Regions from separate parts of the Agrobacterium sp. NPDC090273 genome, predicted to be linked through region 1. Evidence: predicted binding sites of a transcription regulator. Region 1 holds the regulator's gene; the other holds the start of a gene.
The links. The regulator PhoB, encoded in region 1, activates phosphate uptake and scavenging genes when phosphate is short. The targets are predictions, from matches to a motif close to TGTCATNNANCTGTCAT.

Region 2: the regulator PhoB is predicted to act here: its motif matches at 1,927-1,943, upstream of ACIQT8_RS16250 (DUF1868 domain-containing protein).

What each region holds. Positions count from the first base shown of each region.
Region 1 is NZ_JBIVYN010000005.1:81,628-86,540, forward strand. Features, by position in the region: gene ACIQT8_RS14710 (aspartate aminotransferase family protein) at 1-625, opposite strand, end outside; gene ACIQT8_RS14715 (GcrA family cell cycle regulator) at 1,056-1,589, shown strand; gene phoB (phosphate regulon transcriptional regulator PhoB) at 1,658-2,344, opposite strand; gene phoU (phosphate signaling complex protein PhoU) at 2,372-3,097, opposite strand; gene pstB (phosphate ABC transporter ATP-binding protein PstB) at 3,201-4,016, opposite strand; gene pstA (phosphate ABC transporter permease PstA) at 4,033-4,913, opposite strand, start outside.
Region 2 is NZ_JBIVYN010000005.1:390,121-395,033, forward strand. Features, by position in the region: gene ACIQT8_RS16240 (ATP-binding protein) at 1-642, opposite strand, end outside; gene rpmF (50S ribosomal protein L32) at 793-978, opposite strand; gene ACIQT8_RS16250 (DUF1868 domain-containing protein) at 1,170-1,889, opposite strand; gene polA (DNA polymerase I) at 2,019-4,913, opposite strand, start outside.

The sequences.
Region 1 (4,913 bases):
CGTTGCAGAGATCACGAAGCGTCTGCAGGAATTCCTTGCTGGGCGCGCGAATGCCGCCCTCACCCTGGATCGGTTCGATCAGCAGGGCTGCCGTCTCATTGGTGATAACGGCTTTCAAGGCCTCGAGATCACCGAACGGTACCTGATCGAAACCTTCAACCTTGGGGCCGAAACCTTCGAGATATTTCTGCTGCCCGCCTGCAGCGATTGTTGCCAGCGTCCGGCCGTGGAACGCACCTTCAAAGGTGACGATGCGGAACTTTTCCGGGTGGCCCTTGGAGTAGTGATAACGGCGTGCAGTCTTGATGGCACATTCCAGCGCCTCAGCACCGGAGTTGGTGAAGAACACCTTGTCAGCAAATGTTGCTTCGGTCAGGCGCTTTGCGAGCTTTTCCTGTCCGGGCACTTCATAAAGGTTGGAAACGTGCCAGACCTTTTCAGCCTGCGTCTTGATAGCCTCGACGAGATGCGGATGCGCATGCCCCAAGGAATTGACAGCAACACCGGCCGCAAAATCGAGATATCGCTCGCCGCTTTCCGTGAACAGCCAGACGCCCTCACCGCGTTCGAAACGCAGCGGCGCTCTTGAAAACGTATCAAACAATGGCGCGTTGGCTTCGGCCATGGCTGCATCACTCCTTGCGCAAATGCGCTTTCATATCGTTGTCAATAGGTGGACAAGGTTATCCCTTGCCTGAAAATCAAAAATGCCGCCTTGCGGCGGCTGGGGCACTATTGTCACTTCAACTGCCGATGTCAACAAAAGTCCTCATTTTCCGGCGTTCCCAAGTCATAGTGGGAACACGTGACCGAACCACAAGGTGTTGCCTTTCGGACTCTCCTGAACAGCAAGTTGGGGAAAACCGGAAAATCGATTCCAGATGATTCCCGCGACTCTTGCCACGGAGTCAGCCTCACACTAGGTTAATCGTCAATTACTAGACTGCATTGCGGCGGAACTAGTCACCAAAAATCCGGCGGAATTGACACTCGGAGTGCGCTCGCGAGATGGAGAAGGATTCTGCCGAAATAGACGCGACGAGCGGAGAAGCGGCATGAACTGGACGGATGAACGAGTCGAAAAACTCAAGAAACTTTGGTCCGAGGGCCTCAGTGCCAGCCAGATAGCGGCACAGTTGGGTGGTGTAAGCCGTAACGCCGTTATCGGCAAGGTTCACCGTCTCAATCTTCCGGGCCGCGCCAAGGCTGGCGGAACCGTGACATCGGCGCGCTCTGCACCGAAGCGTACGGCACCAGCGGCACCTCGTACGGCAACCTACACCGCCCGCGTCAACACCACGCCGGTTCGGACCGTGGCACGCGCCAGCGTTGCGACAGCCCTTCACGAAGAGATGGATATCGAGACCGCTCAGGTGCTCGAATACGTTCCTTCGCGCGATATCGTTACGCCGGCCTCGCGCCGCCTGACGCTGACGGAATTGACCGAGCGCACCTGCAAGTGGCCGGTTGGCGACCCGCTGAAGGACGACTTCCATTTCTGTGGCTGCGAAGCCCTGGAATCTTCGCCCTACTGCAAGTTCCATGCGAAGCTCGCCTACCAGCCTGTCAGCGAACGCCGCAAGGCATAAGCGGAACAACACGGAATAAAAAAACGGGCCTTACGGCCCGTTTTTCGTTTAGGGTATGTGATGTTGGATTATGCCGCTTCCATGGAATAACCGGCGCCACGGACCGTGCGGATGACATCCTGCATGTTCGAAAAATTGAGCGCCTTGCGCAGACGGCCAACGTGGACGTCAACGGTCCGTTCGTCCACATAGATATCGTGACCCCAGACGCCATCCAGCAACTGCGAACGGGAGAAAACACGACCCGGCGATGTCATCAGGAATTCCAGAAGACGGAACTCGGTCGGTCCCAGGCGCACTTCACGCGTCTTACGATGCACGCGGTGCGTTTCCCGATCCAGTTCGATGTCGCCGCATTTCAGGACTGACGACAAAACCTCTGGGCGGGCGCGACGCAGCATCGCCTTGACGCGTGCCATCAGTTCCGGCGTGGAGAAGGGTTTCACCACATAGTCATCCGCGCCTGTGGCGAGACCGCGAACGCGTTCGCTTTCTTCGCCACGCGCTGTCAGCATGATGATCGGCAAACGTTCGGTTTCCGCCCGCATCCTCAACCGGCGGCACAGTTCGATACCGGAGACGCCAGGCAACATCCAGTCCAGGATCAGGAGGTCGGGAACCCGCTCCTGCAATCTGATCTCGGCCTCATCGCCACGCGGTATCGTGTCGACGTCGTAACCCTCAGCCTCAAGATTGTAACGAAGCAGAACGCTCAGCGCCTCTTCATCTTCAACAACTGCAATCTTCGGTACCATACTGAACTCCGCAGGTCTGCCGGTCTGTTACTCGGTCACGGAACCGAGAGTGTTGGAACTATCGTCCTTCGGACGCTCACCTTCCGGCTGGCTGCCGGTGGTCATGTAGTAGATCGTCTCGGCGATATTGGTCGCATGGTCGCCGATACGTTCGATGTTCTTGGCGCAGAACAGAAGATGCGTGCAGGTCGTGATGTTGCGCGGATCTTCCATCATGTAGGTCAGCAGCTCGCGGAAGAGCGAGGTGTACATCGCGTCGATTTCTTCATCGCGTTCGCGGATGGCCTGCGCCTTCTCAGCCGAACGTGTCGAATAAACATCGAGAACTTCCTTGAGCTGCACGAGGGCAAGCTCGGAGAGATGTTCGAGGCCGCGAGCCAGCTTGCGTGGAACACCGGTTCCTGCAACGGCAATCACGCGCTTGGCGGTGTTTTTGCCGAGATCGCCGACGCGCTCAAGATCCGCCGCAATGCGCAGCGTACCGATGATTTCGCGCAGGTCGGCAGCCATTGGCTGGCGCTTGGCGATGGTGACGATGGCCTTGTCGCCGATTTCACGCTCGGCGTGGTCAAGGATCGCGTCGTCGGAAATCACCTTCTGCGCCAATGCCGCATCGGAATTGACAAGGGCGCGAACGGCGTCCGCGCACATCTGCTCCGCCAGGCCGCCCATTTCGGCAATCCGGCGGCTGAGGAATTTCAACTCGTCGTCGTAAACCGACATGATATGCGAATGCGTCGTTGTCTGTGTCATGATCTCGTCCCTGGGCTTTGCCTTCCGTTTTCACCTGCTGATGGCGGGTGGCAGAACGGAGGCGCCAAACTTGTTCGGTTTCTCTGAGGCGCTGAGCGGGCAATCAGCCGAAGCGGCCCATGATGTAGTCCTGCGTGCGCTGGTCATCCGGGTTGGTGAACATCTTGTCCGTTTCGTTCTCCTCGACCAGATGGCCAAGATGGAACATCGCGGTGCGCTGCGAGACGCGAGCGGCCTGCTGCATGGAGTGGGTTACGATCACGATCGTGAAGTTGGCACGCAGCTCATGGATCAGTTCCTCGACCTTGGCGGTAGCGATCGGGTCGAGGGCCGAGCAAGGCTCGTCCATGAGGATCACTTCCGGGGACACGGCAACTGCGCGTGCGATGCAAAGGCGCTGCTGCTGACCGCCGGACAGACCCGTACCGGATTCATGCAGACGATCCTTCACCTCATTCCACAGACCGGCCTTCTGCAGGCTGGACTCGATGATCTGGTCCATATCCGCCTTGTTACGGGCGAGGCCATGGATACGCGGACCGTAAGCAATGTTTTCGTAGATCGACTTCGGGAACGGGTTCGGCTTCTGGAACACCATGCCGACACGAGCACGCAGTTCCACCACGTCGATTGCCGGATCGTAGATATCATCCGTATCGAGCGTGATCTTGCCGGTGACCTTACAGCCATCGATCGTATCATTCATGCGGTTCAGGGTACGCAGGAAGGTGGATTTGCCGCAACCGGACGGACCAATAAGCGCAGTAACGGTATTTTCGCGGACATTCAGGTTCACGTCGTAAAGCGCGCGCTTTTCGCCGTAAAAAACCGAAACGTCCTTGCCAATCATCTTGTACGAAACTTCATTCATTTTCTTGTCCAGCGCCTTTTCAACTGCTGCTTCCGACAACATGTTCATAGCTTTCTAGCTCCCTTTACCAGCGCCGTTCGAAGCGGCGACGCAACAGGATTGCGCCAACATTCATGACGATGAGGAACAGGAGCAGGATGATGATAGCGCCAGATGTTCTTTCGACAAAGGCACGCTCTGCTTCGTTCGCCCACATGTAAATCTGTACCGGCAGTGCCGTCGAAGGATCGAGCGGCGTCGTCGGGTAGTTCGCAACGAAGGCCACCATGCCGATCAAAAGCAGCGGCGCCGTTTCGCCAAGGGCGTGTGCGAGGCCGATGATCGTGCCGGTCAGAATGCCAGGCATGGCAAGCGGCAGCACGTGGTGGAAGATCGTCTGCATCTTCGATGCGCCAAGACCAAGGGCAGCGGCGCGAATGGACGGTGGCACAGCCTTGAGGGCAGCGCGGGTCGCGATAATGATGGTTGGCAGCGTCATCAATGTCAGGACGAGACCGCCGACCAGCGAGGCCGAGCGCGGAAAGCCCATGAAGTTGATGAAGACCGAGAGACCAAGCAGACCATAAACGATCGAAGGAACAGCCGCGAGGTTGTTGATGTTCACCTCGATAAGATCCGTCAGGCGGTTTTTCGGTGCAAACTCCTCGAGATAGATCGAGGCTGCAACGCCAATCGGCAACGACAGCACGAGAACGATCATCATCATGTAGAAAGAGCCGATCAGCGCCACGCCGACGCCGGCAGCTTCCGGACGGCTCGACGCGCCGTTGACGAAGATGCCCGTGTTGAAATGCTTGGCAAGCTGGCCGCTCTCAACGAGCTGGTTCATCCAGCCAAGCTGCTGGTTCGAAACGCGGCGGTTGTTTTCATCCACCGTCAGGTCGACCTGACCCTTGAAGGCGCTGTCGACATCGCCAGAAGCGAGCAGCGTCACATTTCGCGTCG
Region 2 (4,913 bases), 310 kb from region 1:
GCTGGAATAGAGCCATTGCGGCGTACCGGTCATGAAGATGATACCTTCAGGATCGGACACGAGAATACGATTTTCGCCATCACCGAAGGATGCTTCGATACCCTCGATATCCACCTTGAAGACGATGACGCCTTTGATGTCCTCATCGAACAGAATGGGAGCTGAAAAATAATATCCGCGTTTGTTGGAGGTTGTGCCAAGCGCAAAGAAGCGGGACTGCAAACCCTTGGCCGCATCCTGAAAATAGGGGCGGTAGCTGAAGTTCTGTCCGACAAAGCTCGCCGGGCCATCATAATTGCTGGCGGCAATCGTCTCGCCGTCGAGCGTCATGATGTAGATGTCGGAGGATTCCAGCAGGGTGTTGATGGACTTTAGGTAGACATTCGCGCGCTGACGCAATGCCTGATCCTGAGGATGGGCGACGAGTTCTTCGATATCATCGTGATCGGCAATGAGCGCCGGCAAGGGCTCGTAGCGACTGAGAAGTCCACCGAGGGCGGACACAGCAAGTCTGAGGGTGGTGCGGCCCTGATCGGCCACTTCGCCGAAGTAACGTTCGGCGATCATGTCGCTGCCTTTGGTGACGGCGCCATAACCGAAACCAAGACAAACAAGCACCACCAGTATCCAGCGGGATCTCAACGGCTGCCACCCTCCCAATTCGGACTTTACGCCCGACCTCCAAAACGGATTTTAGGAGGTGTGCGGGACTTTTCCAAGGGAGTGGCCTGCGCCAAAAACAAAAACCGGCCACAAGGGCCGGTTTTCAAAGAATTGCAGAAGCTGAAAAGCTTATGCGCTTTCCTTCGGCGTCAAAACCTGACGGCCACGGTACATACCGGTCTTCAGATCGATATGGTGCGGGCGACGCAGTTCGCCGGAATTCTTGTCCTCAACGTAGGTCGCAGCCGTGAGGCCATCAGCCGAACGGCGCATACCGCGCTTGGACGGGCTTGTTTTTCTTTTTGGTACTGCCATTTTTGTTACTCCACTTTAGCGGCGAAACAACGGAACCGGCCAGAACCAAAGGCCGAATGTCGGGTGTCTCGATATCGGAAATTTGGCGCGCTTATACATGCCAAAACGGGGTTTGACCAGCCCTAACGCACATTTTTTCAGATTCAGCAGAATCCGAAGCGCGGCCAAAGAAGTGCACCGCAAATCACGTGTCATGCTTTATCGAAGACGATGAGCTCTTTGAAGTGGTTCATATCCCGAAATTCACAGAAAGCAGGTGGTCGCAGCTCGATCACAGGAACACTATCGCGCAGTTTTTCGACTTCCTCATCCATCATCGCCTGCCAGCGGGGCAGACAGACGGGATCGAACCAGCGCACGACGTAGGCGAGCGTGAGATGGAATTCGTATTTGTCGTGATCCGGATGGCGATATCCAAAGGCTTTGGCAAACGTATTTCGCCAAAGCGCCAAGGCCCGGTCATCCTCTGCAGTTTTTCCCTTCAACACAAGGCCGGTCGGTCGCAAACCGGTGATCTGCATTGCGAAGTCGGGAAGCGCCGAAAACACGGAAAGGCGCTCGAGATAATACTCCGTCATGGCGTCGATCGAGGCCGTCAGCGGCATTTCTTTTGGCCAGTAGGGCCACATGCGCCTGTACTCGATGATCCCCTGGAACACCGTCATATGAAAGCTGGAGACCGGTGTGAAAGCCAGATTACCAGCTTCCGGCATATCCAGGAAACGTTGCCGCGTCGCGACTACGGCGCTTTGTGACGCCGAACCCTGCACAAGATGGCAAACGATGGCGTTGCCGGGTTCCGGCAAAAACTCGCCTTCAGCGTTGAACCGGGTGCCCGTATGTCGGGGCGGAGCGTCATGACGGGCAGTCGAAAGACGTTCGAGTTCCCTGGAAACGAATCGCGCGTGCATGAAGCCCCCCATGTGGGAATCTCCGTAACTTCGCCGTACGACAGTTCGATGACAGTGAAGACGCGGTTTGTGGGGAGTTAGAACTTGGCGCGCTATACGCGCCAAGTGAGCCGGAACCCCCTTCAGACCTTAGTGTGCCTCGTCCCAGTTGCTGGCGGCTCGCGCATCCACTTTGAGCGGAACCTTCATGGAGATCGCCGGCATGGCGGCATTTTCCATCGTATGGGTAACCGCCTTCAATGTTGCCTCGACGGCCTGATCTTCGACTTCGAATATCAGTTCGTCGTGCACCTGAAGCAACATCCGCACCTGCTCGGCAAGACCAGCCTCGACTAGCGCACCATCCATGCGGACCATCGCCCGACGAATAATGTCGGCCGCAGATCCCTGAATAGGCGCATTGATAGCGGCGCGTTCGTTGAACGCCTTCACCGATGGGTTGGAGGAACGGATTTCAGGGTAATAGGCACGGCGTCCAAAAATCGTTTCAACATAACCGTTGTCACGCGCGAAAGCCTTGGTCTGCTCCATGTAATCGCGAATGCCGGGAAACCGCTCGAAATACTTCTTGATGTATTCTCCAGCTTCGGAGCGAGCAATGCTGAGCTGGTTTGCCAGCCCGAATGCGGAGATACCGTAGATGATGCCGAAGTTGATGGCCTTGGCGCGGCGCCGCACTTCAGACGGCATATCTTCCACCGGCACACCGAACATTTCCGACGCCGTCATCGCATGGATATCGATGCCATTTTCAAAGGCGCTACGGAGCTGGGGAATATCCGCAACGTGCGCCAGGACACGCAGTTCGATCTGGCTATAGTCGGCCGACAGCAGCTTGTGCCCAGGCGTGGAGATGAACGCCGTACGGATCTTGCGCCCTTCCGCGGTACGGACAGGAATGTTCTGCAGGTTCGGCTCGGACGAGGAGAGGCGTCCAGTGGTGGTGGAAGCGAGCGCGTAGGATGTATGCACACGCTTGGTGTCTTGATGGATGTATCCGGGCAGCGCATCCGTGTAGGTCGACTTCAGCTTGGTGAGCTGGCGCCAGTCCACGATCTTGCGCGGCAATTCCACGCCCTCTGCGGCGAGATCCTCCAGAACCTGTGCCGATGTCGACCACTGGCCAGTCTTGGTCTTGGAGCCACCCGGCAGTCCCATCTTCCCGAAAAGGATATCGCCGAGCTGTTTGGGCGAGCCCACGTTGAAACGCTCACCTGCCAGCTCGTAGATTTCCTCTTCAAAGGCGGCGGCCTTCTGGGCTAGCTCTCCTGACAGACGCGACAAAATCTGCCGATCAACGGTGATGCCACGCTCTTCCATATGGGCAAGAACCGGCACAAGGGGGCGCTCCAGCCGCTCATAAACCTTGGTCAAACCTTCGGCAACGAGACGCGGTTTCAGGACCATCCAGAGCCGCAGCGTAACGTCGGCATCTTCCGCCGCATAGGCGGTGGCCTTGCCGATGTCGACGAAATCGAAGGTCACGCCGGACTTACCGGAACCCGCGACATCTTTGTAGGCGATGGGTGTATGTCCGAGCCAGCGCTCAGAGAGCGAATCCATACCATGCGTCGCCTTCCCGGCTTCGAGCACGTAGGAGATCAGCATCGTATCATCGAAGCTCTGCATGACGACGTCATGACGCTTCATCAGCAGGTAATCGTATTTCAGGTTCTGCGCGATCTTCAGAACCGACGGATCCTCCAGCAATGATTTGATGCGATCCATCGCCTCGGCTGCGGGGATTTGACCTTCGACAAGCTTGATGCCGTCGCTGAAAAGATCGCCACCTGAACCAGTCTTGTGCGTCAGCGGAACGTAAGCGGCGCGAATATCTGTCCCCGATGCGTCTTTTCCATTATCGGCAATGGCCAGAGAAAAGCCGACCAGCTCCGCCTGCATGGGGTCAAGCGACGTTGTTTCCGTGTCGAAAGCGACGATGCCCGTCTCACGGGCAGCAGCGATCCAGCGATCGAGCTCACGAATGTCGCGGATCGTGGTGTACGCTTCCGTATTGATCTTGGCGGTGGCAAAAACAGTTCTGCGCGCTTCGGCAAGCTCTGCAGGTGCGCTGCCTTCGGCCGCCACTTTTTTCGCCGGTATCGAAGGCGATGACGGTTGCGCCTCAACTTCCACCCCGGCCTCTGCCGGAGCGGGGTTATCGAGGTCAGGACCGTGCGCTTCATCGCCCCGCTGCACGGCGACATCGGCAGCGTCCACGGAGGAAGCATCGGTATCGGTTGCTTCGGCAACGCGACGCGTCAAGGTGGTGAATTCCATCGCCTTCAGGAAGGCGATTAGCTTGGGGCCATTCTGAGGCTCGAGTACAAGCTGTTCCAGGGATTGATCGAGTGGCACATCCGTTCTGAGCGCCACCAACTGCCTGGAAATACGGGCGAGGTCGGCATTGGCGATAATGTTTTCCCGACGCTTTTGCTGCTTGATTTCTCCAGCCCGCGACAAAAGCGTGTCGAGGTCTCCATATTCCTCGAGAAGCTGAGCTGCCGTTTTCGGGCCAATGCCGGGGATGCCTGGAACGTTGTCGGTGGAATCGCCCGTCATCGCCTGCAGGTCGATCATCTTCTCGGGCGGTACGCCCCATTTCTCAACGACATCCGGAATGCCGATCTGCTTGTCCTTCATCGCGTCGTACATATGCACGTTCGCGGTTACGAGCTGCATCAGATCCTTGTCGGATGAAATGATGGTGACGTCGGCGCCGATGGCCTCGGCCTGGCGGGCATAGGTGGCAATGATGTCGTCAGCCTCAAAGCCTTCGGTCTCAATGCAGGGAAGATTGAAGGCACGTGTGGCTTCGCGGATCAGACCAAACTGCGGCACAAGATCTTCGGGCGGCGCGGAGCGGTTCGCCTTGTACTGATCGTAAAGTTCGTTGCGGAAAGTCTTCGACGAGTAGTCGAAAATGACCGCGAAGTGTGTCGGGGTGACGCCAACATCCGTGTTTCGCGCATCCTTCAGGAGCTTCCACAACATGTTGCAGAAACCGGAGACGGCATTGACTGG